Regions from separate parts of the Acidovorax sp. 107 genome, predicted to be linked through region 2. Evidence: riboswitches for the same ligand, from Rfam matches in the RefSeq annotation. Region 2 holds a riboswitch; the other holds the start of a gene.
The links. A riboswitch is a leader RNA that binds a small molecule or an ion and turns the genes downstream of it on or off. The one in region 2 is predicted to bind S-adenosylhomocysteine.

Region 1: another riboswitch for S-adenosylhomocysteine. It lies ahead of ahcY (adenosylhomocysteinase); the one in region 2 lies ahead of metH (methionine synthase).

The regions. Positions count from the first base shown of each region.
Region 1 is NZ_QBTZ01000001.1:70,258-85,249, forward strand. It holds gene C8C99_RS00315 (ABC transporter permease) at 1-103, shown strand, start outside; gene C8C99_RS00320 (ATP-binding cassette domain-containing protein) at 106-912, shown strand; gene C8C99_RS00325 (RbsD/FucU family protein) at 923-1,375, shown strand; gene C8C99_RS00330 (ROK family transcriptional regulator) at 1,389-2,630, shown strand; gene C8C99_RS00335 (HAD-IIB family hydrolase) at 2,811-3,620, opposite strand; gene C8C99_RS00340 (beta-galactosidase) at 3,671-5,509, opposite strand; gene C8C99_RS00345 (glycosyltransferase family 2 protein) at 5,590-6,588, opposite strand; gene C8C99_RS00350 (hypothetical protein) at 6,585-6,935, opposite strand; gene C8C99_RS00355 (hypothetical protein) at 6,971-8,344, opposite strand; gene C8C99_RS00360 (peptide chain release factor 3) at 8,349-9,977, opposite strand; S-adenosyl-L-homocysteine riboswitch at 10,153-10,232, shown strand; gene ahcY (adenosylhomocysteinase) at 10,306-11,739, shown strand; gene C8C99_RS00370 (TlyA family RNA methyltransferase) at 11,890-12,876, shown strand; gene metF (methylenetetrahydrofolate reductase [NAD(P)H]) at 12,873-13,724, shown strand; gene C8C99_RS00380 (septal ring lytic transglycosylase RlpA family protein) at 13,724-14,284, shown strand; gene C8C99_RS00385 (23S rRNA (adenine(2030)-N(6))-methyltransferase RlmJ) at 14,316-14,992, opposite strand, start outside.
Region 2 is NZ_QBTZ01000001.1:3,391,905-3,406,896, reverse strand. It holds gene metH (methionine synthase) at 1-2,073, opposite strand, end outside; S-adenosyl-L-homocysteine riboswitch at 2,094-2,195, opposite strand; gene C8C99_RS15850 (hypothetical protein) at 2,238-3,002, opposite strand; gene C8C99_RS15845 (PACE efflux transporter) at 3,091-3,546, opposite strand; gene C8C99_RS15840 (LysR family transcriptional regulator) at 3,621-4,562, shown strand; gene C8C99_RS15835 (MBL fold metallo-hydrolase) at 4,596-5,432, opposite strand; gene C8C99_RS15830 (GlxA family transcriptional regulator) at 5,531-6,520, shown strand; gene C8C99_RS15825 (PPK2 family polyphosphate kinase) at 6,671-7,582, shown strand; gene C8C99_RS15820 (zinc ribbon domain-containing protein) at 7,643-8,752, opposite strand; gene C8C99_RS15815 (zinc ribbon domain-containing protein) at 8,802-9,869, opposite strand; gene C8C99_RS15810 (Glu/Leu/Phe/Val dehydrogenase) at 10,127-11,434, shown strand; gene C8C99_RS15805 (hypothetical protein) at 11,717-12,877, opposite strand; gene C8C99_RS15800 (argininosuccinate lyase) at 13,135-14,775, opposite strand; gene C8C99_RS15795 (LysR family transcriptional regulator) at 14,951-14,992, shown strand, end outside.

The sequences.
Region 1 (14,992 bases), 3.3 Mb from region 2:
CACGCTGATGGGCGTGTCGTCGGTGTACCAGATCCTGGTCACCGGCATCCTCGTGATCCTGGCCGTGGCCACCGACCAACTCTCGCGCAAAGGAGTGCGTTGATCATGAGCAACTCCACCCACACAACGAGCGCCCCGCTGGTCATGCAGGCCAAGGGCCTGGTCAAGCGCTACGGGCAGGTCACCGCGCTCGACGGCGCGGACTTTGAACTGCGCGCTGGGGAGATCCTGGCCGTGATCGGCGACAACGGCGCGGGCAAGTCCAGCCTCATCAAGGCGCTGTCGGGCGCCACGGTGCCGGACGACGGCGAGATCCTGCTCGACGGCCAGCGCATTCAGTTCAAGAGCCCCATCGACGCGCGCCGCGCGGGTATCGAAACCGTGTACCAGGACCTGGCCGTGGCCCCGGCCATGACCATTGCCGAGAACCTGTTCCTCGGACGCGAACTGCGCCGCCCTGGCTTGCTGGGCAGCGCCCTGCGCATGCTCGACAAAAAGAAGATGCTCGAAGAAAGCGTGGCCCGCATGGCCGAGCTGAAGGTGGGCATCCGCTCCATGACGCAGGCGGTGGAGACACTCTCGGGCGGCCAGCGCCAGTGCGTGGCCGTGGCGCGTGCGGCAGCGTTTGCACGCCACGTTGTCATCATGGACGAGCCCACCGCTGCCCTGGGCGTGAAGGAGGGCAACATGGTGCTGGAGCTGATCCGCCGCGTGCGCGACAAGGGCCTGCCCGTGATCCTCATCAGCCACAACATGCCCCATGTGTTCGAGATTGCCGATCGCATCCACATCGCCCGCCTGGGCAAGCGTGCGGCCGTGGTCAACCCGAAAAAGATCAGCATGAGCGACACCGTGGCCGTGATGACGGGGGCGATGGCCGCGTCTGACCTGCCCGCCGACTGCCTCGCCTGATCACACTTCCATGCTCAAAAACATCGACCCCCTGCTGACCCCCGATCTGCTCAAGGTGCTGGCCGAGATGGGCCACGACGACGCGATCGTGCTGGCCGACGCCAACTTCACCGCCATGAGTCTGGGCGCGGGCAAGCCCGTGCTGCGCCTGCCCGGCATTGGCATGGCGCGCGCTGTGCAGGCCGTGGCCAGCGTGTTGCCCCTGGCGCAGGACGTGGCCCACCCCGTGGCCTACATGCAGGTGGGCGGTACCGAGGTGCCGTACCGATCGGCCCTGCAGCGCGAAACCCTGGACGTGCTGGCACGCGAGGGCGTGGCCAGTGAGCAGGCCGAGGGCGTGGAGCGTTTTGCGTTCTACGAGCGCGTCAAAAAGGCCTATGCGATCGTTGTGACGGGCGAGCTGCAGCCCTGGGGCAACTTCCTGCTGCGCAAGGGCGTCATCGGCGACACTCTGAACGCCTGACCGATTTATCACCATGCTGGACACCGAAGCATCTCCACCTGCCGTTGACAACACCGCCGCCAGCCCCGCGCTGCTGCGCCAGCGCGGCTCCAACCATGTGGGGCTGCGCCAGTTCAACGAGCGCGTGGTGCTGCAGGCCCTGCGCACCCACGGCAGCCTAGCCAAGGCCGAGATGGCACGCGTCACAGGCCTCACAGCACAGACCATCGGCCTCATCACCGCCCGGCTCGACGAAGACCAGCTGCTGCGCCGCGAAGCGCCCGTGCGCGGCCGTGTGGGCCAGCCCTCGGTGCCGATTGGCCTGAACCCCGACGGCGCCTTTGCCATCGGCATCAAGATCGGCCGCCGCAGCGCCGATTGGCTGCTGGTGGACTTCACCGGCCACGTGCGCGAGCGCATCGTGCTCGACTACGCCTTCCCCGACATCGAGGTGCTGCTGCCCGCCATCCGCACGCACCTCAACCAGTTGCTCGACGGCCTGGGCTCGCTGCGCTCGCGCGTGGTGGGCGTGGGCGTGGCTGCGCCGTTCCAGTTGGGCGGCTGGCACCGCATGCTGGGGCTCACCGAAGCGCAGTCCGAGGCCTGGAACAACATCGACCTGGCCGAGCAAGTGCAGCAGATGACCGAGCTGCCCGTGAGTTTTGCCAAAGACACCTCCGCCGCCTGCGTGGCCGAGCTGCTGCAGGGCCGTGGGCGTGACATCTCCAGCTTTTTGTACCTCTTCATGGACACCTTTGTCGGCGGCGGGCTGGTCATCAACTCACACCTGCACCGGGGCCTGCATGGCAACGCAGGCGCCGTGGCCTCGCTGCCGCTGTCACCCGCCCAGCCGGGCCAGGCGCCCGCGCAGCTCATCAGCCAGGCCTCCCTGTGGGAACTGGAGCAGCGCTTTCGCGAACACGGCCTCGACCCCATGGCCGCCTACGACAAGCGCGTGCTGCAGGCACCGTGGCTGGAACACAGCCGGGGCTGGATCGCGCGCGCGGCTGCGGGTTTGGCGCATTGCATCGTCTCGGCCACCGCTTTTTTGGATCTGGATGCCGTGGTGGTCGATGGCGCTGCGGCCCCCGAGCTGCTGCAGGCGCTGTGCGAGGGCGCGCGGCACGCGCTGGCCGACTACAACTGGGAAGGCCTGCACCAGCCACCCCGGCTGGAGCTGGGCACCATGGGCTCGGACGCACGGGCTCTGGGTGGGGCGTTGCTGCCGCTGCACGCGTGTTTTGCGCCGGATACGGACATCTTCCTCAAGGCCTGATGGTTTGCTATTAAAATAATAGCTATTGCGGCATGTTTCACAAGCGCATGCGAGCGTTTTCAATCAAAACGACTTCCTGGCAGCCGCGCGCACAGTGATCCGTCGTGGGGTGGCTGGCTTCATCGCGTCAATCAGCCAGGGGCGGTGGCGATCCCACCCTGCCGCTTGATTTGCTCGTCGTTAGCGTCCCGCCAGAATCGCCCGCGCCACTTCCGCAAACCCCGCGCCCCGCTCGCTTTGGGTTACATAACGCGGCAGGTGCGTGAGCTGCGGCACAAACCGCGCAATGTTGGCCACGCCCACGCTGTGGGTGAAGTGCTGGAACATCGCCTGGTCATTGCCCGAGTCGCCCACAAACACCCAGCGGTCCAGATCCTGCGCCAGATCGCGACCCAGCAGCTCGCGCACGATCCAATTGGCGCCCTGCCATTTGTTGAAGTCCCCAAAGCAGCCGTGGATGTGGATGCTGCTTACCGTGGTCTGCATGCCTTCGCGCTGTAGCAGGGCCAGCACCCGCTGCACGGTCTCGGGCGCGTGCCGGTCGAATTCGGCGTAGTCAAAAGCCAGGTCGGTCTCGCGCCCAGCGCTGTCGCGGCTCAGGGCGACGCCTGGAACTTCGGCCGCCACCTGGGCAGCGATCTCGCGCATGCGAGCCTGATTGGAACTGCGCGTGGCGGCGTCCTGCTGGTAGCGCTTCACCAGCGTTGGTTGAGAGGCGAAGCCGCGGGTAAATGCCACAGCCCCGTTCTCCGCCACCATGGCGTCCACCGGCCAGGTTGAACCGGCAGGCCCGGCCATGAACGGTTCGCACCAGCCTATCGGCCGCCCGGTGATGGGGATGACCACCAGGCCCGCAGCCTTCAGGTCTGCCAGCGCCTGGAGTGCGTCGGACGTGATGGCGCCTTCGGTGGTGAGGGTGTCGTCGATGTCGGTGAGGATGCCTTGGAGCGGAGCCCGCGCCAAGGCGGGCCATTGGGTCAGCGGCTGCATGAAAGAGAACGAAGGTGTAGGGCGATCCAGTGCAAGGGCTTGGGCCGGAATCATTTCCTGGCGTATTCGGTAATGGCCTGGTAGAAGCGGTCGGACCCGTCCTTCGGGTTGTCGGGCCTCAGCTCCATGCGGTTCACGCCATGTTCGGCTCCGCCCTTGAAGCGATCGGGTATCACTGAGAAGTAATAGGGGCTGATGAAGCGGGCGCCCGCGTCATAGTGGGACTGCATGGCCGCTAGGTGCACGCCGTTCCCTTTCCATTGTTGCGGGTTGAATTCGGGCACGCCGTAATCGGTGACCTTGTTGCGTGTCATGAAATCGCGCAACCACGCGCTGTCGGTGGCGCCGCCGTACATGTTCAAGCCCTGTTTCCACGGCGCACTGCCGTTCAGTGTCTGTCCCGCGGCAAACAGCTGGGGGTTCCAGGAAGAGTTGACGTTGGGCACAATCTGATGGGAATAAAGCTTGTCTGCAGGCAGCCCGGCCTTGAGCGCCCACTGGTGGAAATCGCTCAGGAAGTCGTACACCTGCGATTCGCGGTAGCTGTTCCAGTCGCGCGCCACCGGGTTGTAGTACACATCCTGCAGGGGCTTGGGCAGGTCAAGCCACGAGCGCACGCCAGTAAGGGCTTTGGCATTCTTGAGGGACGGCAGTTCTGCCGTCCTGGTCGATACCACCCGCCCTTGGTCGCGGGGCACCACCACGAATTCCACCTCGGCTAGTTGGTAACGGCTGGTGCCGGATGTGGCGACGACCTGGGCACGGTGTCGGCCTGGAAGCAGGCCGCTGTAGTCGAAGTCATGGCGAAAGCCGGTATTCGGGCTGGCGATGGCGGTTTCGGCGCGGTACACGTCCAGCCGGTTCAGGCCGTAGGGAACAGGGCCGATAAGCCGGCCGTCGACGTACAGGTCCAGTTGTTGAATGGCCTTGTTGGGGTCCCAAAGCCAACCGGCAATAGGTAGCGTGCCGTCCGCGAATGCATCGTAATGCTCACCAAAGGAGGTGAGTTTTTCCTTGCGGATATTCTTTGAAGGCGCTTGGATGGCATCAAAGGACGCGTACGACAGCCCCGTCTGGGCGTTGAACCGTTCGATGGTCTGGTATCTGGCGCGCAGCCATTGGCGAAAGCCCGCCACCGAAGCGGGGCTGTAGTCCGTGACTTGGATGTCCTGGTAGGTACCCATGCCGCTCTCGAAATCAGGGAACATGTGGTGCAGTTCGCCCGCCAGGGTGTAGGCCACAACGCGGCTCTGTACTGCCTTGGGCAGTTTTCTGATGCGCTGCGCCACGTAGTGCAGGGCATCACGCCGGTATTTGTTGACGGGGATGGTCACATCCGTCGACAAGGTGTAGGGCATGATTCGGTAGCCGAAATAGTTCAGCTCGAGTGGTTTGCCGTCGCGCAACTGCATGAGGTTGCGGGGATCGCGCCGCAGTTCTTCGGTGATGGGGCCGATGGAGTCGAAGTGGTCGGCCGAGAAGTAGATGACCACCGGGCGCTGCACCTTGCTGATGACGCCCAGAAATTCATCCACACGCGCCGGATCAATGGCCCATCCCTTGGGGGTGGAACGGTACAGCCCCAGCAGTTGGAGTGTGGCGGTGTAACCCACCTGCACCGCGCCCTGGGGCCCGCCAGGCTCTAGCTTGTCCAGCAGCCGGGAAATGGCGGGAGCGCCGTCGAGCTTGCGTTCCCGGCAATAGGCGTAGGCTTCGTCGATGGAGCGCAGCTGAGGCTGCGCGACGGCTTCGTCGCAGAGAAACATGCCCTCGACGGTCGGTGCAATGACGAAGGGCGGGCGGGAGCCCTGCGCACTCGCGTTGAGGGCCATGGCAGCCATCAGCGCCAAACTGGCGCATCTCACGTTCTTGAACAGGAAGAGATGCATGAACGGCGCGTGGCGCAGGGATGATGGGAGGGGATTGTGCAACCCGTCGTCGCATGATCGACGCCGGTACGGCGGGGTTGTCAACGGGGGGGCGTGGAGACGTCTTCCAGCGACAGGCTCAATGGATCGGTCGGTAAGTTGCTCACGTCGTAGTGCAAAAAAGCAATCAGGCACTGTATGCCGATAAAAACGGGCAGTGCGGCAAGCATGACGGTGCCGCTGGTTGCTGGATGGCTGGTGCTGGCGCTGGCAATCCAATGCCATGCGCCAAAAGCAGAACCCGCCAGCACAAGCAGCGTTCCAAAGATGCTGTAAAGCGTGCCGACGTTGAAGTCCCGCACCAAGTAGCTATAGACATATCGTCGCCACAGCCGTGACGCATGTTTGCGCAAGAATTCGGGGAGAACCTTGCCAACCTGAAGATGAGACTGCTCGTCGGCATACACCGCGTCCATGGGCACGTCCTTGACCACGGCACGCACCGTGTTCAGGCGAAACAGCATGTCTGTTTCGAAGAAATAGCGCTGTTCCAGCTTGTCCAGTGGCAGCTCCGACAGCACGCAGGTGCGCGCGGCTGTGTATCCGTTGGTCGGATCCATGATGTTCCAGTAGCCGCAGCTGAGCTTGGTCAGAAAGGACAGCACCGCATTGCCGAACAGCCGCACCGGCGGCATACCTTGTATCGATTCTGGCCGGAAGAAACGGTTGCCCTTGGTGTAGTCGGCCTCTCCTCGCAGCAGTGGGCGCACGAAATGCGGCAGAAGCGCAGGGTTCATCTGGCCATCGCCGTCGATCTTCACCACGATGTCCATGCCATCAGCAATGGCTGCCTTGTAGGCGGTGACGATGGCTCCACCCACACCGCGGTTTTGCGGGTTGTAGAGCACACGTACCCGTGGATCGCGGTTGTGCTCTTCGATGAAGCGGCCGCTACCATCGGGGCAGGCGTCGTCCACAGCGTAGATGGCTTCCACCTCCGGGCCGATGGCGTTGATCACATCCAGTACGTGCTGGGTGACCTTGTAGCAGGGGATGGCGACCGCGATCTGTCCCGCCTGGGGTGTTATGAGCGGCATCATGCAGATTTCGCTGCGAGCGCCACGCCCAAGAGAATCAGTGCGCCGCCTGCCAGGGTCTGCAACGTGACGGCCTCACCTAACCACAAGCGCGCAAGCAGTGGCACGACTATAAAGGCCAGACCCATGAAAGGATAGGCCAGCGATAGCGGTGCAATGCGTAAGACCCAGACCCAGCCGAACGTTGTTAATGCATATAGAGCTAGGGCAACTAAGAGCCAGACATTCGACGCCCAGTCATACCAGCTAGGCGAAGCGGGGAGGCTCAAGGCGGCTTTTTTAAACAGCAATTGCCCCAACGATATACCGAGGACACAGGTGAGGGTCGCAAAAATAGTAGTGAGCTGCATTGTTGGGCAGCAAGCCAGCACGCTGCTGCCTTGCGCTAAGAGTCAGTATTTGAGCCTATCCCGAGAAACGCTGGAATCAGCACAAGCGGCATTGTAAAAAAAGGTAGCAAGTACCGATATTCCCCTGCAATCGAGAACAGCGTGATGGCGCCAAGCTGGATACCCATGGGGACGCCAACGAGCAATAGGGCGCGTTCACGCCGACGCCAGCCTGCAACCAGTGCCCACAGGGTCAGCGCTATGCCCACGAAAGGCGTCCACAAAAGCCACCTCCATTCGTAAGAGCACTCATATGCACGAAAAAGCCAAGTCTCGGCAGTCCCCCAGTCGTGCAGCCTGAAAAGGGACTTAGCTTTGAGTTGCGCCAGTACATGCACTGCATAGCTATGCGCAGGGAGGCCGCCTTGCGCAAAGGCCGACGTCAACATCACATTCAGCCGACTGCCCGCAAACCTTGGAATGTTGTGCCAAATGTTGTAGGTCAGGAACTGCCGGACCAGTGCCTTGCGGTCCTCCTTGGGCAGGCCCATCACGCGTGGACCCTGTGGGTTGAAAACGAGCGGGTCCCAATAGTCGGGGTCGTAGTACCGCACTACTTGGTCATAAATCCCTCGCCGTTGCAGCAGTTGTACCGTATCGGGGAGCACGCGGGGCTTGCTCGTCCAAAGATTCATGGGACGGGGTTGAAGGAAATTGGCTGTCTCGAAGATGGCCAATGGAAAGAGCACCCCGTGGCTGGGGATGTCGCGGCGCGTTTGGGTAGCCACAATGTTCAGGCCGATGGATGTCAGTAGGATGACTGCAATCCACACTCGGCTGCGTCGGTCGACCCACAGCAGTGCAATCGCTACCGGGGCCAAGAAGATGATGCCGTTGGGCCTTGCGAACGCGGCAAACGGCAGGGTGGCCGCGGTGACCAGCAGTCCTGCCGTGCTCATTCGGCCTGTCTTCACGGCCAGCCACAACTCGAACAGCAAGCCGGCGACTGCTATGGCGTAGTATCCGTCCGGGTACAGGGTGCCTGCGAAATACACCATATGCGGAGTGGCACAGACGAGTAACAGAAGCGCTACACAGCTCTTGCGTAAGCCCTGCTGCCAGTACCAAGCCAGAATCCGTGAAAACACAAGCACCGCCAGTCCCATCAGGATGGCAATCGGTACCTCAACCCGGCGCGTGCCTTCATAGCAAAGCCTTACAAACCAATACCACAGTGCTGGTTTGCCGGAATGCTGGTTCGCTGGATGTTCGATCTCGAGCAGGACAGCAAGGCTGTCTTCGCCGAGCACTCCAGGCCAGAATGCCAGTAGCCAGCTGCCATATATTAACGCCAGCATGCTGGCGAACGAGACGAATGGTCGCCAAGGGAAGGGCAATTGCGAGCCCCAGGTTGTGTTATCGCCGCTCATTGGCTCAATTGGCATTGCCGAGCGCCAACCCCGCATGCTCCCGCAGCGGATGGAAATGGATCTTGGGAAACCGCTCCTGCGCCAGCCGCACGTCATACGGTGACGTGCACAGATACGCCAGCGTGTCCGCCGCATCGTGCGCCAGGCGCAGCGGGTAGGCGTCGGTGAAGGCGCGCAGGTCGGCCGCGTTGTCCGCAGTGATCCAGCGCGCGCCGGTGTACTGGCAGCCTTCCAGGCGCACGTCGGCGTCGTACTCGGCCTTCAGGCGGTGCTGTACCACTTCAAACTGCAGCTGGCCCACGGCGCCCAGCAGCATATTGCCGCCGGCATCGGGCTTGAAGACCTGGATCGCGCCTTCCTCGCCCAGCTGGGCCAGGCCCTGCTGGAGCTGCTTGGTGCGCAGCGGGTTCTTGAGAACCACGGTCATGAACATTTCGGGCGCGAAGAAGGGCAGGCCGGTGAACTGCAGGCTGGCGCCGTCGGTGATGGTGTCGCCCAGCTGCACACCGCCGTGGGTGGTAAAGCCGATGATGTCGCCCGCGTAGGCTTCTTCGACCGCCTCGCGGCGCTGGGACATGAAGGTGACGACCGAGGTGGGGCGCAGCTCCTTGGCGGTGCGTTGCACCTTGAGTTTCATCCCCGGCATGTACTTGCCCGAAGCCACGCGCACGAAGGCGATGCGGTCGCGGTGGTTGGCGTCCATGTTGGCCTGCACCTTGAACACCACGCCGGAGAAACCTTCGTCCTCGGGCTGGATGGTCTTGACCACGGGCTGCTTGTTCACTTCCAGCGTGCTCACGCGCGGGCCGGGCGGCGGGGCCATGTCCACCAGGGCGTCCAGCACTTCCATCACCCCGAAGTTGTTCACGCCGGAGCCGAAAAACACGGGGGTTAGCTTGCCAGCCAGGAAGGCCTCGTGGTCCCAGGCGGGGGAGGCGCCGGTGGCCAGCTCCATGCTGTCCATGGCTGCGTCGAACTCGGCGCCGAAGCGCGCGCGCAGTGTGTCTACGTCAGACAGCGGGATGGCCTCGAAGTCCTGCGGGCGGCGCTCGCTGCCGGACTCGAACACCGTCATGGTCTTGGTGCGCAGGTTGATGATGCCGCCGAAGCTCTTGCCCTGGCCCACGGGCCAGGTCATGGGGCAGCAGGGCATGCCCAGCTCGCGCTCGACCTCGTCCATGATGTCCAGCGGGTCGCGCACTTCGCGGTCCATCTTGTTGACGAAGGTGATGATGGGTGTATCGCGCTGGCGGCAGACCTCGATCAGGCGGCGCGTCTGCGCTTCCACGCCATTGGCCGCGTCGATCACCATCAGGGCGGAATCGACGGCGGTGAGCACGCGGTAGGTGTCTTCCGAGAAGTCCTTGTGGCCGGGTGTGTCGAGCAGGTTGATCACGTGGTCACGGTACAGCATCTGCATGACCGAACTGGCGACCGAGATGCCGCGCTGCTTTTCGATTTCCATCCAGTCGGACGTGGCATGGCGGCTGGCCTTGCGGCCCTTGACGGCGCCGGCGATCTGGATGGCGCCCGAGAACAGCAGCAGCTTTTCCGTCAGCGTCGTTTTACCGGCGTCGGGGTGGGAAATGATGGCAAAGGTGCGGCGGCGCCGGGTTTCTGGGGCGTAGGACACAGGGGTTCCTGAATGGGATGGGGCGGGGCAGCGTGCCCTGCACAAGAATCTTCGGGCCGGGGCCTGCGGGAGGCCGCTAGATCGGCAGTCGCGGGATTTTACTGTTCCGTATAAGGTCGGGGATAGATTCCCCCGGTGGCGTAGCGTCGGGCGAGCACTTGCTTTTATAATCCACCGATCCGAGGAGCGTTGCAGCGTCCCCAGCAAAGGCGGGGCGTGAGGCTCGGAGTCATCTAGCAACGACGCTCATCCACTTCGCGTGCGATGAGTCGTATCGACCATCCCCTGCGCGCAGTGGCTTTTCAAACATGCTTTGGAGCACACCATCATGAACGCACGCGTCAACGCCCCGGTCAACACCGACTGCATCATTGCCGACATCGGCCTGGCCGAATGGGGCCGCAAGGAAATCCGCATCGCCGAGACCGAAATGCCCGGTCTCATGGCCATCCGCGAAGAATTCGCGCCCAAACAGTCGCTCAAGGGTGCGCGCATCACCGGTTCGCTGCACATGACGATCCAGACCGCCGTGCTGATCGAGACCCTGCAGGCGCTGGGTGCCGACGTGCGGTGGGCATCGTGCAACATCTTCTCCACTCAGGATCACGCCGCGGCCGCGATTGCTGCTGCTGGCACGCCCGTGTTCGCCATCAAGGGCGAGACCCTGGCCGAATACTGGGACTACACGCACCGCATCTTTGACTTTGGCCCCGCAGGCACTGAAGGCGAAGGCCCCAACCTGATCCTGGACGACGGCGGTGACGCCACGCTGCTGATGCACCTGGGCAAGCGCGCCGAGAAGGACGCCTCGCTGATCGCCAACCCCACCAGCGAAGAAGAAACCTGCCTGTTCGCCTCCATCAAGGCCAAGCTGGCGGTGGACCCGACGTGGTACAGCCGCAAGATCGCGCAGATCATCGGCGTGACCGAAGAAACCACCACCGGCGTGCACCGCCTGAAGGAAATGTCGGCCAAGGGTTCGCTGATGTTCCGTGCGATCAACGTGAACGACTCGGTGACCAAGTCCAAGTTCGACAACCTATACGGCTGCCGTGAGTCGCTGGTGGACGGCATCAAGCGCGCCACCGACGTGATGATCGCTGGCAAGGTGGCTGTGGTCGCTGGCTACGGCGACGTGGGCAAGGGCAGCGCCCAGGCCCTGCGCGCCCTGAGCGCCCAGGTGTGGGTGACCGAGATCGACCCCATCAACGCCCTGCAGGCCGCAATGGAAGGCTACAAGGTCGTGACCATGGAATATGCCGCCGACAAGGCCGACATCTTTGTGACCACCACCGGTAACAAGGACGTGATCCGCCACGAGCACATGCTGGCCATGAAGGACCAGGCCATCGTCTGCAACATCGGCCACTTCGACAACGAAATCCAGGTCGCTACGTTGGAGCAGTACCAGTGGGAAGAGATCAAGCCCCAGGTGGACCACGTGATCTTCCCGGACGGCAAGCGCATCATCCTGCTGGCCAAGGGCCGCCTGGTGAACCTGGGCTGTGGCACGGGCCACCCCAGCTTCGTGATGTCGTCCAGCTTTGCCAATCAGACCATTGCCCAGATCGAACTGTTCACCCACAGCGACTACTACGAAAACGGCAAGGTCTATGTGCTGCCCAAGCACCTCGACGAAAAGGTGGCGCGCCTGCACCTCAAGAAGGTGGGCGCCATGCTGACCGAACTGACCGACGAGCAAGCCGCCTACATCGGCGTGCCCAAGCAAGGCCCTTACAAGCCTGACACCTACCGCTACTGATCCCGGTGCTGCGCGCCCTGGCGATGGGGCGCGCGCAGGGTGGTCTGGCGCCGTGATGCTGAGCAATGTCTGATTGCTCATAAATTGATAGCTGTTGGCGCTTGATTCAATAGCGCTACCAGCCGATTTGACTCAAAAAGGATGGGCGCGATGCGCGCAGATGTGTTTTTGGTGGAACGTGGCCACGCTGCCACGCGCTCGCAGGCGCAGCGCCTGATTGCCTCGGGGGTGCAGTGGCGCCTGTCGCCGCTGGCGACGTGGCAGAAGGTGGTGAAGAACGGCGACGACATCCCGTCGGTGGCCGAGGTGCAGCTGCTGGACGATGCAGAAGCCAAGTACATCTCGCGCGGCGGGCTCAAGCTCGAAGGCGCGCTCAAGGCACTGGGTCTGCCGGTGGCCGGCCTGCGTTGCCTGGATGTGGGGCAGAGCACGGGCGGCTTTACCGACTGCCTGCTGCAGCAGGGCGCCGCCCAGGTGATTGGCGTGGATGTAGGCCACGCCCAGTTGCACGACCGGCTGCGCAACGACCTGCGCGTGGTGTGTGTGGAGGGCGTGAACGCCCGCTCGCTCACGGCCGACGCCTTGGTGCAGGCCTGTGAGTTGGCCCTGTCCGAAGTCATCGTGCCCGAAGAAGACAACGAGACCCAGCCCGAGGCGCCCTACAGCTGGATGCGCAACGGCGGCCTGGTGGACGAGGCGTACGACGACAGCGACGATGCCAAGGACCAGGACATTGAGGCCTTCAAGACCGAGCGCGCGCAGCGCGCCCAGGGCACGCTGCCCGTGGAACGCCGCCGCCGGCCCGAGTGCGCCGACGTGGACATCACGCCCAGCTTTGCGCTGGTGACGGGCGATCTGTCGTTCATCTCGCTCACCCTGGTGCTGCCTGCGCTGGTGCCTTTGCTGGCGCCCCAGGGTGACCTGGTCATGCTGGTCAAGCCCCAGTTCGAGCTGCAGCCGGGGCAGGTGGGCAAGGGCGGCATCGTGCGCGACGAGTCCTTGTATGCGGTGGTGGAGCAGCGCATCCGCGACTGCTGCGCCACGCTGGGCCTGGAGGTGCAGGCGTGGATCGACAGCCCGATCCAGGGTGGCGACGGCAACCGGGAATTTTTTGTACACGCAAGGAGAGCCGCATGAATGCAGCCCACACGCAAGGCACCGGGTTCCCGGTGAGTTTCGAGTTTTTCCCGCCCAAGACGCCCGAAGGGGTCGACAAGCTGCGCGTGGCGCGCCAGCAGCTGTATGCACTGCATCCGGACTTCTGTTCGGTGACCTATGGCGCAGGGGGCTCCACGCAAGAAGGCACGTTCGGCACGGTGCGTGAGATCCTGTCCGAAGGCGTGGGCGCTGCATCGCATTTTTCGTGCATCGGGGCCACGCGCCAGTCGGTGCACGAGCAGTTGGCCACCCTCAAGGCCATGGGCGTCAAGCGCCTGGTGGCACTGCGCGGCGACCTGCCCAGCGGCTACGGTGTGGGCGGGGAGTTCCAGTACGCCAGCGACCTGGTAGCCTTCATCCGGGCCGAAACGGGCCGGGACTTCCACATCGAGGTGGCGGCCTACCCTGAGGTGCATCCTCAGGCCAAGTCGCCCGAGGCGGACCTGCAGGCCTACGTGACCAAGGTGCGGGCGGGGGCGGACTCTGCCATCACCCAGTATTTTTACAACAGCGACGCGTATTTTCGCTTTGTGGAGGACGCGCATCGCCTGGGCGCTGACGTGCCGGTGGTGCCGGGCATCATGCCCATTTCCAGCTCCACGCAGCTGATGCGGTTCTCGGACGCCTGCGGCGCCGAGATCCCGCGCTGGATCCGCCTGCGGCTGCAGTCGTTTGGGGACGACACCGCCAGCATCAAGGCGTTTGGCCTGGATGTGGTGACCGACCTGTGCGACCAGCTGCGCAGTGCTGGGGTGCCCGCGCTGCACTTCTACACGATGAACCAAAGCGCCGCGACGCTGGAGATCTGTCGCCGGCTGGGGATCTGATGGCAGGGGGCGCCCGGCCTCCCGCCGCCCTGCGCGTGCTGGCCCGGGGGCTGTTTGTGCGCACGGCGCTCGGCCTGTGGCTGTTGTGCAGCGCCCTCGCGGCTGCGCACGCCCAAGGGCTGCAGGCAGAGCCGGACGCGCTGGCCCCCAACCTGCTGTCCGTGCCGGGGGAGGCGATGCTGATCGATCCTCCCGCCAAACCGGAGCCCAGCACTCCTGGCGGGTCGCCGCTCAGCCTGGAGGCGGATGAGGTGGGGCTGGCCTCGTGGTACGGGGCGCAGTTCCACCGGCGGCGTACCGCCAGTGGAGAGTTGTTTGACATGCGTGCGCTCACAGCCGCGCACCCCACGCTGCCCTTTGGCTCACGCGTATGCGTGCGCAGTCAGGCCACGGGGCGCACGGTGATCGTGCGCATCAACGACCGCGGGCCGCACACCCGCAACCGGGTGATCGACCTGAGCCGGGGCGCTGCGGAGGCATTGGGCATGGTCGGCTTGGGGCTCAAGCCGGTGGAGCTGTTTGCCCTTCAGGACGACGACAAGGATTGCCCGGCGCCTTGACGCCCGGCAGAAGGAGGGTCTACAGGGCCGCTCAGCCGCCCGATTCGAGCGTGTGGGTCGCGTGTTTGTCCTGCGCCAGCAGCTCGGCCATCTGGGGCAGGGCGTCTTTGAGTGCAGCCTTCAGCGTGTAGGGCGGGTTGATCAGGAACATGCCGCTGGCCGGCAGGCCGGGGCGCTTGGTATCGCCCGTGACGGTTTCCGTGATCTTGCTCGACTTGACGGTGAGCGTGGCGTGCAGCCAGCTCTTGCCCGCCTTGGTGGCCAGCGTCTTCAGGCGGCGGGGCAGGTCGTGGGCTTCGGGGCGCGGAATGATGGGGTACCAGAACGCATAGGTGCCGGTGGCAAAGCGCTTGAGCGAGTCGGCCGCCATGTCGAGCACCTTGGCGTAGTCGCTCTTGATTTCATAGCTGGGATCGCACAGCACCAGGGCACGTCGGGCAGGTGGGGGCAAAAATTTCTTGATGCCCTCAAAACCGTCTTCGTGCAGCACAGCGACCTGGCGGCCAGCCTCTAGCTGGGCCACGTTGCCGGCCAGCGCGCGCAGGTCGGTGGGGTGCAACTCGAACAGCTTGAGCTTGTCGTGGTCGCGCAGCAGGCGCTGGGTGATGAAGGGCGAGCCGGGGTACACGCGCAGCGCCTTGCCCTGGTTGAAGTCGCCCACCATGTCCACGTAGGCCTGCAGGGCTGGGGTGAGGGCAGGCGTGGTTG
Region 2 (14,992 bases):
CAGCGCCATCACGCCGCTGGCCGTGAGCCACCGGCCTTCGATAATCTTTTTCAGCATGGCCTGGCCGTCGGCAAACACGCGCGTGGCTTCCACGCCCACCACCTCGTCGGTCAGGATGGCAGGGTACGGGCCGGCCAGATCCCAGGTCTGGAAGAACGGGCCCCAGTCGATGTACTTGGCCAGCTCGGCCAGATCGAAGTTCTTGAACACGCGGCGGCCCAGCGCGCGCGGCACGGCGGGCTGGTAGGCCGACCAGTCCACGGGCGTCTTGTTGGCGCGGATCTTGGCCAAGGGCCACAGGGGCGTGGCTTTTTTGTTGGCGTGCTGGGTGCGCACCTTGTCGTAGTCGGCGTTCAGCTCGTCCACATAGTTCTGCACGCCATCGCCCAGCAGGCTTTGCGCCACGCTCACGCTGCGCGAGGCGTCGGGCACGTAGACCACGGGGCCTTCATAGTGCGGTGCGATCTTGACGGCGGTATGCACACGGCTGGTGGTGGCGCCGCCGATGAGCAGCGGGATCTTCTTGACGCGGAAGTGGTCGTCCTTCTGCATCTCGCCGGCCACGTACTGCATTTCTTCGAGGCTGGGCGTGATCAGGCCCGACAGGCCCACGATGTCCGCCCCCTCAACCTTGGCGCGCGCCAGAATCTCGTGACAGGGCACCATCACGCCCATGTTCACCACCTCGAAGTTGTTGCACTGGAGCACGACGGTGACGATGTTCTTGCCGATGTCGTGCACGTCGCCCTTGACGGTGGCAATGATGATCTTGCCCTTGGTCTTCACGTCACCGCCCGCGGCTTCGAGCTGGCGCTTTTCTTCTTCGATGTAGGGCAGCAGGTGGGCCACGGCGCTCTTCATCACGCGAGCGCTTTTCACCACCTGGGGCAAAAACATCTTGCCCGCGCCAAACAGGTCGCCCACCACGTTCATGCCGTCCATGAGCGGGCCTTCGATCACGTGCAGCGGGCGGCCGCCCTTGGCAACGATGGCTTGGTAAGCCTCTTCGGTGTCTTCGACGATGAAGTCGGTGATGCCGTGCACCAGCGCGTGGGAAAGGCGCTCGCCCACGGTCTTGGGGTGCTCGGGCGTGCCGCGCCATTCGAGCTTCTTGCTCTCGTCCTTGGCGCCGCTCTTGGCGGTTTCGGCGATTTCGACCAAGCGCTCACCCGCGTCGGGGCGGCGGTTGAGCACCACGTCTTCCACACGCTCGCGCAGCACGGGCTCCAGGTCGTCGTACACACCCACCATGCCGGCGTTGACGATGCCCATGTCCATGCCGGCCTTGATGGCGTGGTACAAAAACACGGTGTGGATGGCCTCGCGCACGGGGTCGTTGCCACGGAAGCTGAACGACACGTTGGACACACCGCCCGAGACCTTGGCGCCCGGCAGGTTCTGCTTGATCCAGCGCGTGGCCTCGATGAAATCGACCGCGTAGTTGTTGTGCTCCTCGATGCCGGTGGCCACCGCGAAGATGTTGGGGTCGAAGATGATGTCTTCGGGCGGGAAGCCCACCTCATCGACCAGCACGCGGTAGGCGCGCTCACAGATCTCGATCTTGCGGGCGTAGGTGTCGGCCTGGCCCACTTCGTCAAACGCCATCACCACGGCGGCAGCGCCGTAGCGCTTGACCAGCCGCGCCTCGTGCTTAAACTTCTCCACGCCCTCTTTCATGCTGATGGAGTTGACGATGCCCTTGCCCTGGATGCAGCGCAGTCCGGCCTCGATCACCTCCCACTTGGAGCTGTCCACCATGATGGGCACACGGGCGATGTCGGGCTCGGACGCGATGAGCTGCAGAAACCGCACCATGGCGGCCTTGCTGTCCAGCATGGCCTCGTCCATGTTGATGTCGATGACCTGCGCGCCGTTTTCCACCTGCTGGCGCGCCACGGCCAGGGCCTCTTCGTACTGGCCGTTCAAGATCATGCGCGCGAACGCCTTGGAGCCGGTGACGTTGGTGCGCTCGCCGATGTTGACGAACAGCGTGCCCTCGCCAATGGAGACGGGCTCCAGGCCGGACAGCTTCATGGGGGGCAGGGACGGGGCAGACGCGGACATAGGACTCACCTGTGCAGGGGCAGCAGAAAAACAGGTGAGCGTCGTTGCGGTGGGGCTTGAATAGCTTTTGGAGTGCCCAAGCCTGACGGCTTCACCATGGCGGTGGGGCCGCTGCAACGCTCCTTGGGCAAGGGCTAGATTTTACCGGGTGATACGAGCAGGCGTTCGCCGCATCAGCGCACGGGCAGGAATTGCAAGAAGCTGCCGCCCACGATGCCCTGCACATAGCTGATGGCGGCGCGGCGGTACTTTTCGGTGGTAAAGGCGGCCAGCAGGTCGAGCCGCGCGATGATCTTGCTGAACTCGCGCTCGAAGCTCAGGTTGCGGCCCTGGGCGCCGATCTCGTCGGCCAGCAGCAGGGGCTGGCCCTGGGCGTTGCGGCGCTGCGCGAGCAGCCACACGGCGGTCTCGACGTTGCGTGCGGCGTTGTAGAGGTGCTGGGCGTCCATGCCGTCGAGCAAGAAGAACTCCGTCTTGCCGCCGTGGGCGGTGATGATCATGTCGGCCGTGGCATGGATGAAGGCCGCCACGCGGTCGCCCACGAACTCGGGCGCCAGCGCCTGCGCCATGGCGGCGATGTCGCGGCGGCCCTGCAGCGGGGCCCAGGGCTGGCGCTGCAACACGGCGGTGCGCAACTGCTCCAGCGCCTGCTCTCGGCTGGTGGCGGTGCCCTTGCGCCATTCGGCGGGGTTGCGGCGGTAGAGCTTGTCGGCCAGGCGCAGCAGGCCTTCCAGGTTCTCTTGCATGGCCAGGGTGGCCATGCGGTTGGCGTCGGACTGGGCCATTTCCGCGGCATGGGTGGGCGCCCCATTCACCTCGCCGCGCGGCGTGGGAGCGTTGCTGGCACAGCCTGCCAGCGCGCAGCAGGACACCGCCACGCCAGCCCACCGGCCCGGCAATCCCCGCAGCAGCAGCAACAACAAAAACGGCCCTCTCATGGGGCCGATTATGGGTGGCGGCTGAGCGCCCCTGCCCGTCGCCGAACGGCGGTTGACATTGTTTGAAGAAGCGTGGCCTAGGCTGTTGTTACGACGCCGCCATGGCCGATGCGGGCAGGCCGAACAGGTGGTCAAACACCCAGTTGAAGACAAAGGTGTAGCAAAGGAAGAACACGATGAGCCCCAGGTCCATCACGAACGCGTGCCACAGGCTCACGCCGAACCACCAGGCAAACAGCGGCACCAGCGTGAAGACCAGGCCGCCCTCGAACCCGATGGCGTGCGCCACGCGCCGCGCCACGCTGCGCCCGCGCACGGGCTGGCGCGCCTCCCAGCGCTCGAACGCCCAGTTGAAGACGATGTTCCAGACGATGGCAATTGCCGAGGCCGCCACCGCCACCACGCTCGAATGCCCCGCACCCTGGCCCGTGAGCAGCGCCAGACCCACCGTGGCGGCGCCAATGGCGATCAGCTCGTACAAGGTCACATAGATCAGGCGGCGCTTGACGCCTTGCAGGCCAAAAAGAGTCGGTGTCTTGTCCATGGCCGGTACTTTATATTCGCTGCACTGACACATAAAGTCAGCTTATTTCAGTTTTATTGATAGATCAAACCGCCATGGCCTTCAACTCCGACAGCGTGCAGGTGTTTCTGACGGTGCTCGACCACGGCTCGTTCTCGGCCGCCGCGCGGGCGTTGTCGCGTGTGCCGTCGGCCGTGAGCATGACCATGGCCCATCTGGAGGCCGAACTGGATGTGCAGCTGTTTGACCGCAGCGGGCGCGAGCCCCGCCCCACCGCCGCCGCCCGCGCGCTGGAGCCCCAGGCCCGGCTGCTGGCGGGGCAGCTGCAGCAGCTCAACGCCCAGGCCTTGGCGCTGACCCAGGGGCTGGAGGAGCGGCTCACGCTGGCCATTGCGCCCGAGCTGCTGGCCGCGCGCTGGACGGAGGCGCTGGCGGCACTGGCACAAGAGCACCCGCTGCTGCAGATCGAGGTGCTGGCCGCGCCGCAGGTGGATGCGCTGGCACTGCTGCACAGCGGCCGCGCGCAGCTGGCGCTGGTGTTTGAGCGGCCCAGCATCGACGGGCGCGAGGGCTTTCAGGAAGTGGGCACCGAAACCCTGGTGGCGGTGATGGCGCCACAGCACCCGGTGCTGGTGGCCGCCCGCACTGCGGCCCAGGCGCGCGGCGCCCCGCCTGAAGACGCCATGCTGCGCGAGGAACACCTGACCACCACACGCCAGATCGTGGTCGCAAGCCGCGACCTGGCACAGACCGACCCGCGCTTTGTGTTTGCCCGCCACCACTGGCGCACCGACAACCACCTGGCCGCGCTGGGCCTCATCGAAGCCGGGATGGGCTGGGGCTGGCAGCCGCGCGCGCTGGTGCAGTCGCGCATCGAGGCGGGGCGGCTGGTGGAGATGCCGTTCGAGAATCTGAGCAACGGCGCCGCGCTGTGGGTGGACGTGGTGTGGTCCAAGGAGCGGCCGCTGGGCCTGGGCGCTGCGCGGTTTGTGGCGCTGATGCGGGACCAGCGCGCGTTGGAGGTCGAGCTGGCGTGAGTTACGGCCTTTTTGGGCGGTAGCGCCAGTCGATCATGCCTCTGCAGCTACTGAATTCATAGCATTGCTTTTGACGGTGGGCCAGGGGTAGTGCCGACTCTCGCCGTCCTCGGGCACCCACAGGCGGTGCGCCCACCCGCCGCGCTGCGCCAGGGCGCGCACCTGGGCGCGGGTGGTGGGGCAGTGGTCCAGGGCCTCCAGGTGGTTGACCACCACCGCGCCGGTCGTCAGCGCGGCGGCCTGCGCGACCTCCGCAGCATCCATCAAGATATCCGCGCCCAGGTCGAACTGGGCGCCACCGGCGGGCAGCACGGCCACATCGGGCCGCAGGTGCTGCAGGCAGTCGCGCACTGGGGGCGTCAGCACGGTATCGCCTGCCAGGTACACGCTGGGCTCGCCCGGCAGCTCCAGCAGGTAGCCGTGGCCATGCTCCATGAAGCGCGCCACCCAGCCCCGGCCGTGGGTGCAGGCCACGGGCGTGACCTGCCCGCCTAGCGCAAAAGGCTGGCGGCCCTCGCCCGCCAGCGGCAGCACCTGCAGGCCACGCTGCGCCAGGTAGGCGGCGTCGTGCGGCATGCAGAGGACGGGAATCTGGCGCTCGCGCAGAAACTGCTTGCCCGCGCGGTCCAGGTGGTCAAAGTGCCCACGCTGGCAATGGGTGATGAGCGCATGGGTCACGCGCTGCAGCGCCGCGTCGGCCTCGGGGGGCAAGTCCACCAGCGGGTTGCGCTGGCGCCGGGTGCCCAGGTAGCGCAGCGCAGGCAGGCTGCCCCGGGGCGCGAGCATGGGGTCCACCAGCAGGCCGACAGGGCGGCCCGCGTGCGGGAACTCCAGCAGAACGGTGGCGTTGCGCAATTGGGTGATGAGCATGGGGTGCTTTCAGTGGGAGGAGGTGCTGCCATTGTTGAAAAGCAGGCCTTCCGCGAAAATGGCGCAGATTGACAATTTCTTGCGCCTTTGTGCCACTCATGGTTTCTCCAACATCCGTACCCCAGCCGCCCCTGCGCGTGGCACTGCTGCTCTACCCGGGCTGCATGCCCGCCGGCCTGTTTGCGGCGGCAGACATGGCACGCGCCGCCAACCTGCGTGCGCAGGCCAGCGTGATGGACATCTGCTGGGCGGGGGTGGACCTGTTGCCCGTGCCCACCTGGCAGGGCCCCCCGCTGGCCCCCACCGTGGCGCTGCAGCAGGCTGAGGCCGATGTAGTGTTGGCGCCGGGCCTGTGGCTCTCGTCGGCCGACCAGCTGCAAGGGCCGCTGCAGCAGCTGGCCCCGGTGGTGCAGGCCTTGCGCGCGCTGCCCCGGCGCACGCAGGTGTGGAGCTACTGCGCGGGCGTGGTGCTGGCGGCCGCCAGCGGGCGGCTGCGCGGCCAGGGGGCTACGGCCACCTGGTGGTTGCGTGCCGCGCTGGAGCAGCAGTTCGCGCAGGTGGACTGGCGCTTTGACGAGCCGCTGGTGGCCGGCCCCACCGCCACCACGGCCGCCGGGGCCAATGGCTACCTGCCGCTGATGCTGCACGCGCTGGCCGCTCGCCTGTCACCCCAGGCGCTGACCGACCTGCAGGAGCTGCTGATGCTGCCCCGCCCCCGCACGGCGCACCCGGCATTTGCCGGGCATGACCTGATGACGCTGGCAGACGCCGACCTGCGCCGCGCCATGCTGTGGGTGCAGCGCAGCCCCGCCGCCGATCTGCGGCTGCCCGCGCTGGCCCAGGCGCTGGGCCTCTCGCCCCGCACACTGGCGCGGCGAGTGCAGGCCCACACGGGCCTGACGGCGGCCCTGTGGATGCGCCGCATCAAGCTGCGCCAGGCCAGCGAGGCGCTGTGCGACACGCCGCTGCCGCTCAAGCGCATTGCCGAAGACCTGGGCTTTGCCAGCGAAGCCGGACTGCACCGCGCGTTCCGCCAGGCCACAGGGCAGACGCCGCTGGCCTACCGCATGGCGCATGGCGCGCGCTGAGCGGCCCGTGCGGCCAGTTTCAAGCCCAATCAGCCTCAAGCGCTAGTGAATCATGCGCAAATAGCTATCACTTTAGTAGCATCCCATTTTCGCAAGAAAGGAAAACCACGCCCACGCTGCTGGCGTACGATGGCCCATCGAGGAGCCCGCATGAACCACCCGTTTCACAGCAGCAACAAAGACGTGGCCCAGCGCTGGTCGCAATGGCAGCCGGACGCCCTGCAGCATGACGACGACCCGCAGCCCGATGGCCGGCCCGAGCGGCGCAAGGCGGGCAAGCACAGTCGCACGGTGTCGCTGAAGGACTTTGATCCGTCGGCCAAACCGTTTTCGCTGGGCGACAAGCTCAAGGACAAGACCGTCACCGAGTCACTCGCGCAGGAGCTGGACACGCTGCAGAACCTGTTTTACGCCGACAAACGCTACAAGCTGCTGGTGGTGCTGCAAGGCACCGACACAGCCGGCAAGGACGGCACGATCCGGGGCGTGTTTGGCCGCATGAGCGCGCTGGGCGTGCACACCGTGGGCTGGAAGGCGCCCACCGAGGCCGAGCTGGCGCACGACTACCTTTGGCGCATTCACCAGCAAGTGCCGCAGGCGGGTGAGATCACGGTATTCAACCGCAGCCACTACGAGGACGTGCTGGTGCCCGTGGTGAATGGCTGGATCACGCCCGAGCAGCACCAGCAGCGCCTGGCGCACATCAACGACTTCGAGCGCATGCTCAGCGAGACTGGCACCGTCGTGCTCAAGTTCATGCTGCACATCAGCGCCGACGAGCAGCGCGAACGCCTGCAGGAGCGCCTGGACGACCCGACCAAGCACTGGAAGTTTTCGATGGGCGACATCGAGGCCCGCAAGCAGTGGAGCCAGTACCAGAAGGCCTATGAGATGCTGCTGGCCGCCACGCACACGCCCTGGGCGCCGTGGACCATCGTGCCCGCCAACTCCAAGACCCACCGCAACCTGATGATCGCCACGCTGGTGCGCGAGGTGCTCACCGGCCTGGACCTGCGCTACCCGCCGGGCGACCCGGCGCTGCAGCAGATACGCATCGAATAGCCCAGCCCCGCACGCTGCCCGCGCGGGGGATCGGCGGGCCGGGCAGGCCGGGCGCTGGGCTTACTGCAGCTTGTGGCCGCAGTGCTCGCAAAAACGGTCGTCCGCGTGCACCACGCCCGCGCATTGGGGGCAACGGTTGCCCGGGTGCGCGGCCACGGCGGCGCTGGTGGCGCCAGCAGCAGCGGCGGCGACCACGGGTGCAGCAGCGGGGGCCACCGGAGTCTGCGCCTTGTCCTTGAGCTCGGCCACACGGGCGTTGACGTCGTTCAGCGCGGAGTCGGTGGACGAGCGGATGGTGCTCCGGTCCACCTTGTCCGAGAACTCGCACCAGGTGAGCACGCCCACCATCAGCGGCAGCAAGAACACGAAGGCCGACGCGGTGACAAACACCAGCACGTACCCGATGCCCGCGCCCACCCAGTGGCTGCTGCCGTAGCCCCCCACCAGTGCATCCCAGTCCAGCCCCATGCCCGTTCCGATGATGGGTGCCGCCATGCCCCCCACGATGGCGCTGGAGACGCCGACCAGGCCGAACACCAGGGCCGCAAAAATGCCCGACAGCAGCAGGCCGCCGATGATCTTGCCGATGGCCGCAAACGGGTGGTTGCGGGTGATGCCCCAGGTGATGGACAACGCGTGCATCACCCGCTCGCCATCCCAGATCGCAGGGCCCACGATGGACACGGCCACGTAGTACCCCAGCAGCGCCAGCGCCACCGTGAGCACCAGCAGCGGCACCGCCACCACCAGCAGCACGGGGCCGATGCCTGGCAGCTTGCACACCAGCAGCACCAGCGCCACGCCCAGCAGCACTGCGCCGTACAGCAGCAGCATCAACAGCCCGGCGCCCAGCAGCTTGGGCAGGCTGAACAGGCCCGCCACGCAGTAGCTCAGCACGCCCCGGTAGGGGCGGCCGCGCGCCAGGTCGGTGAGGCACACCCCGGCACCGCTGGTGCCCGCAATCACGAGCACCAGGGCCAGCAACCCCAGCAGCACGGGGAAGACGATGGACACATGGCCCACCATGCTGCCCAGAGCGGCCAGCAGCGCTGCGGCGAGGTAGGACGCGCCCATCACAGCCACGGCCTGCCAGCAGGTCAGCGCCTCGGGCAGGCGGAAGATCGAATACGGGTGGTCATCGCTGGGCAGAAATCGCTGGGGGTGGTTCATGTGGGGATCCCTCTCTGGGTGTCGTTATGTATGTCGTCCGCATGGGCGGTCATTGGCCCGGCGGGCACTCGGGGATGCGGCCCCAGGCGTCGCCGCAGAAGTTCTGCCGCGTGCGCGCCAGGCAGGTCGCACGCGACAGCTCGTTGCCCATGGCGGCGCACTGGGCCAGCGCGCCGCGCAGGCGCGCCAGACTGTCGGCGGGCGACGCCGCGGGCCGGGCCGCTGAGGGCCAGGGCGCGTCGTCGTTGGGTGCTGCGGGGCGCGGTTTGGCGGAGCCAGGTGGCGGGGCGGCATCGGCCACGCGGGGCACAGTGACCGGGGTGAACGCGGGTTCGGCCGCCGCTGGCGCAGGCACCGGCCCCGATGCCGGTGCAGCGATGGCGCCGACCGGCGCCGGTGCAGCGGCTGCAGCGCGCGCACGCTCGGACTCGATGATTTCTTCCACCGGCTCGGCGCGGGCGGGTGCAGACTCCGCCACGCCCGGGGTGTCCGGCACGCCTGCCGGCGCCACCACGGCAGGGGCCGGGGGCGTGGCCGGCGCGGCATCGGGCCGACCCAGCAGATACCAGCCCGCAGCGCCCGCCACGGCCAGCAGCGCCACCGCCGCCAACGCATAGGCCCCGGCGGGCCGCTGGCGGGCGCGGGGTGCATGGGGGTGCTCATCGTCATCGAACACAAAGTCCATCGGCGCTGCGGCTGCGGGTGTCGACAGGGACGCCCCTGCAGGGAGGGCGCCGGTGGCGAGGGGCTCGGTGTGCTGTCGGGGTACGGGGTCGGAAGCGGCCGCGATCACGGGGGCCATAACGGACTCGGTCATCGACGCGGCAATGGGCTCCACCGTGGGGTGGAAAGTCGGCTCGACCAGCGGATCCGCAACGGCGTCGGCCGCAGGCACGGCGGCCGGTGCGGGCGCTGCCACGGCCACAGGCTCGGGCGCCACCTCCGTCGGCACGGTCGACGGCACCAGCGAGTGCCCGCACTGCGCACAAAAACGCGCTGCTGGCTTGTTGCGGGCCTGGCATTGCGGGCAGGCGGTGGTCAGCTCGGCGCCACAGGTGGTGCAGCAGCGCGCGCTGTCACGGTTGTCGCCATGGCAGGCAGGACATGTCACGCTCATTCAGATCCCTCTCTTTTCAAAAACCTGGGTGTCCGGCTCTGCGTCCGGTCGGCTGAGTCTAGGGGCAATGGATGGCCCGGAGATGACCGTGCCGTTCTGCAGCGTTTTACCCCGCGCGGATTGCCGCACTGCAGCATCGGAAGCATGTCGGCAATGTATGCATTAAACGCATAACCCACAAACACACCGGCCTTGGACAGTGCCCCGGGCCAGGCATAAGCTTCGCAGCCTGAACTGATCCCACAAGGAAATTCACCATGTCAAACCCTGTCGGCGCCCCCGCCGCACAATCCCACCCCCTGCCCTCGTACCTGCAGGCCGACCACCTCGGCCCCTGGGGCAACTACCTGCAGCAGGTGGACCGCGTCACCCCTTACCTGGGCAGCCTGGCGCGCTGGGTGGAAACGCTCAAGCGCCCCAAGCGCATCCTGATCGTGGACGTGCCGATCGAGCTGGACAACGGCACCATCGCCCACTACGAAGGCTACCGCGTGCAGCACAACCTGAGCCGGGGCCCCGGCAAGGGTGGCGTGCGTTTTCACCAGGACGTGACGCTGTCGGAAGTGATGGCCCTGTCGGCCTGGATGTCGGTGAAAAACGCGGCGGTGAACGTGCCTTACGGCGGCGCCAAGGGCGGCATCCGTGTGGACCCCAAGAAGCTGTCGATGGGTGAACTGGAGCGCCTGACGCGCCGCTACACCAGCGAGATCGGCCTGCTGATCGGCCCGTCCAAGGACATCCCTGCACCCGACGTGAACACCAACGGGCAGATCATGGCCTGGATGATGGACACCTACTCGATGAACGTGGGCGCCACCGCCACCGGCGTGGTCACCGGCAAGCCTGTGGACCTGGGCGGCTCGCTGGGCCGTGTGGAAGCCACCGGCCGCGGCGTGTTCACCGTGGGCGTGGAAGCCGCCAAGCTGACCGGCCTGGCGCTGGACGGCGCCCGCGTGGCCGTGCAGGGCTTTGGCAACGTGGGCGGCATTGCCGCCAAGCTGTTTGCAGAAGCGGGCGCCAAGGTGGTGGCGGTGCAAGACCACACCGGCACCATCTTCAACAGCAAGGGCGTGGATGTGCCCGCGCTGCTGGCGCATGTGAAGGCCCGGGGCGGCGTGGGCGGCTTTGCCGGCGCCGATGTGATGAAGGCCGAAGAGTTCTGGGGTGTGGATTGCGAGATCCTGATCCCCGCCGCGCTGGAAGGCCAGATCACCAAAGACAACGCGGGCCAGATCAAGGCCAAGCTCGTGATCGAAGGCGCCAACGGCCCCACGACCACCGAGGCCGACGACATCCTGCACGACAAGGGCGTGCTGGTGCTGCCCGACGTGATCGCCAATGCGGGCGGCGTGACGGTGAGCTACTTTGAATGGGTGCAGGACTTCTCCAGCTTCTTCTGGAGCGAGGACGAGATCAACGCCCGCCTGGTGCGCATCATGCAAGAGGCCTTTGCGGGCATCTGGCAAGTGGCGCAAGAGCACAAGGTGAGCCTGCGCACCGCCACCTTCATCGTGGCCTGCCAGCGCATCCTGCACGCGCGCGAAATGCGCGGTCTGTATCCATAAGCTCTGCGCAACACGCTGTGCAAGCCTGAGCAAGCACCGGCGCATCACGCCGTTGGCTTGCCCCAAGACCGCCAGATGCCGTGACCCGGCCCTGGCGGTTTTTTGTTCGCGCTTTCGCCAGAGATGCCCTGTACGTATCGAGCGGAAAGTGTGCGCTACGCATCGGGACGGCTGCAAGGCGCAAAGTACAGCCACAGCCGGTAGCTACCCCGAGCCTTCGCAACGCCACAGGCAGCCCCAGGCCACAGAGGCACAGGGCGCGGTGATTCTTGCGGGGGACCCCTACGGGTTTCCTGCCAGCGGCACGGGCCCCACGGGCTCGGGCGGCAGCACGCCGCGCATCGCCATGCAAAACGGCTGCACGCATGCGGCCCGCGCTGCGTAAGGGCAGCCTGCGGTGTCGCACAGGCCCGATGCGCCATTGCGTGCACGCTCGTCCTCGCGCGGCACCTGGCCGCTGGCTTGCAGCACGGCCATCTGGGTCCAAGGGTCCAGGCGGCCGGTGGCCTGCTGCAGCATGTCGCGGCCGTAGACGGTGGCGGCCAGTTGCGGTTGCAGGTCCAGCACCAGCAGCGCGCTGGTGCGCGGCGCGGCAGCATCCATGCCCTGCAACACCAAGGCCATCACCCCCGATTGCAACGCCTGGCCCCCGCCCGCATAAGGCACCTGCAGCGCACCACCCGCAGCGGTGGCGCCCACGCCCAGGCTTGCGCCAGCTGGCACCGCCGCCGCGCCCGCAGCGGCGGGCGACGCCTGGGCCGCCAGCCAAGGCACCGGGGCACGCAAGGTGAGCGCCAGCCCGCGCGGCCCCTCGGGGGTCGCTACCACGCCCTGGCGCACCAGCCAGGTCTGCAGCGGCGGCTGGTCGGCATCCAGCGCCCCGCTCTCCAGCGCCTGCGCCATGCCAATGGGCCAGGGCTGTGCGGCCACCACGCGCTGCGGCACCCCGGCCTGCGCCGTCACCTGCGCCACCAGCGCGCTGACCATGCGCAGCAACGGCGTGCCAAGGCCCGACGCAGGCCAGGTTGCCGCGCCCGTGGCAGAGGCCGCCGGTGCAGCCGCATTGCCTGGCGCCGCTGCGGTGGCGCCACGGGGCAGCGCCGGTGACAAACCAGCCTGTGCAGCGCCGTCGCCCCTGGCGCCCGGTACACCGCCATCGGCCCCGCCAGGCCGGCGCGGGTCGAAGCCCGCCGCCAGCTGTTCACGCGCCTGGGGCGAGATGCTGGCCTGATCCGCCGGTGTAGGCAGCGGTCCGCCGGGCGGACTGGGCGATGTGACAGAGGGAGGCGGCGCGCTGGGGTCTGCGATAGGCAACGGTGCGGGGGCCGCGGGTTTGGGTTTGTCCAGCCCCAGCAACGCCGTCTGCCGCTGCAGCGCCGCCTCGGCCAAGAACTGGGCCACGGGCGGCAGGGCGCTGCGGGTAGGGTCGATGGGGAGGGACATGCCGGACACTCAGGGGGGACGAATGCCCGATTCTGTAGTGATTCACACGACATGAACAGCGCCCGCCAGCGCTTTGGCCCCCGGCACTTTGCGCAGTGTCCTTCCCTCATCCGGGCGGGCGCTGGGGGACCAGCGGGCTGGCAATCGCTACCAAATTCATAGCTACATCGCCAATATTCACTGGCGCTGCAGCCCATTTACTTCCAAATGCCGTCTGTAGAAGGGGGATGAGCCGCTCCGGCGCGCCCGAGCCCTTTCTAGGGCAGCGCCTTCACCCCCTCAAACGCCGCGTTCAATGCCGCCTCGGCGGCCAGCAGGCGCTGCCGAGCCTCACCCGACCAGACGCGGTCTTTGGCAAGAACGTCCTTGGCGACGGCCACCATGCGGGTGACCTCCTGGGGCTGCGGTCCGCCTGTGCCGGTGCGGGTGGCCACCATTTCTGCGGGAGACAAAGCGCGGCGGAATTCCTTTTCCGTGAGCGGCAGGCGCTGGTCCTTGATGTCGTACTTTTTGCCCGCTTCGCGGTAGATGCGCACGGCTTCGGCGTACGGAAAGTCCTTGGGCCGGATGTTGCGTTCCTTGGCATACACCACCACATCCGACGCAAAGTGGTGGCCCACCCGGAACGGAATGGCATGGGTGCGCTGCAGGGTTTCGGCCAGCTCCATCGACGTGGTCCATTCGGATTCGAGTTCGTCCAGCGCGCGGGCCGGGTCGATGCGCAGCGAGTCCAGCACATCGGCCAGCTGCTGCAGCATCTCCACGCCCTGCACAAAGGTCTTGGCGCTGCCGGGGCTCCAGGTGTTCTTGTAGTCGATCATGCCGGGCGTGACGTTATGGGCGCGCCACAGCGATGCCTGGGCCGACGCCACCACATCGCTGGCCTTGGCGCGGGTGTTCTGGATGATGCCCGGGTTCGCCTTTTGCGGCATGGCGCTGCTGGTGTAGGTCTTCCCGCTGGCCAGCAGCAGCCATGGCCGGGTCTGGTGGTACTGGGTGTGCACGTCCTGCATGAACGCGCCCACGCGGATCGCCGTGGAGCTGGCGATGGACGTGGCCTCGATAGGAATGTCGTACGTGCTGATCTGCCCCGCATCCAGCGAGTTGACGATGAGCCCGTCAAACCCCAGCAGCTGTGCGAGGCGCTCGCGGTTGATGCTCCAGCTGGAGTTGGCCAACACGGCCGTGCCCATGGGGCTGAGGTTGATGCGCGCGTAGGCCTCGCGGATGCGTGCAGAGTCGCGCGCAAACGAATCGGCAAACGCCATCAGGTAGTGCCCGTAGCTGATGGGCATGGCCTGCACGCCGTTGGTGTAGGCGGGCACATAGGTGGCGGTGTGCGCCTGGGCGATGGTGATGAGCCGTGCGCGCACCTGGTCCAGGGCATCGGCAAAGTCCAGCATCTCCAGCCGCAACTGCGCAGCGTTCAGGGTGGAGTGGATGTCCTGGCGGCTGCGCCCGGTGTGGATCAGTGTGGCCTCGGGGCCCACGGCGTCGGTGATGATTTTCTCGACCTGCAGCACATCGGTGGGGCGCTTACCACCCGGGGCCGTCGCCTGCGTGATCGACAGCTCCACACCGCGCGCGATGCGGCCTGCCTGGGCTTTGGGGATGATGCCTTGCTCCACGTTGACCACGGTCGATGCCATGTTGATGCGGCCAAACCAGTAGAAGGTGTCCTGCGACTTGGACAGGGCGCTGGTGGCATCGCCCTTGACCAGGCCCTGGATCTTGGCGACCTGCGCCTGGCATTCGGCCGTGGTCTTGCAGGCCGTGTCCAGGGTGTCTGCAGCCTGTGCCTGACCCATGGCCAGGATGGCGCCCACGACCGGGGCGAGCAGGAAGCGGGTGGGGCGCAAGATGATCGTGCGCGCAGGGCGGCGCTGAGGCGATAGCATGGGGTTTTGTCTCCTGAGCTCCCGCTCAGCCAGCGGTGGGCTGGTGCGGGAATAAGATTCGTTAATTGAATGAACCCAGCATGGGCTTGCACCCTACTGGCCCCGGAATCGTTCCACAACGGTCCCAGCAAGGCCAATGCTTCTTTTTCAATTGAATTCATTTTTTGAATAGCCCATGCCAGACTTGACGCCCTCGGTCCTGTTCAACCGCATCCTG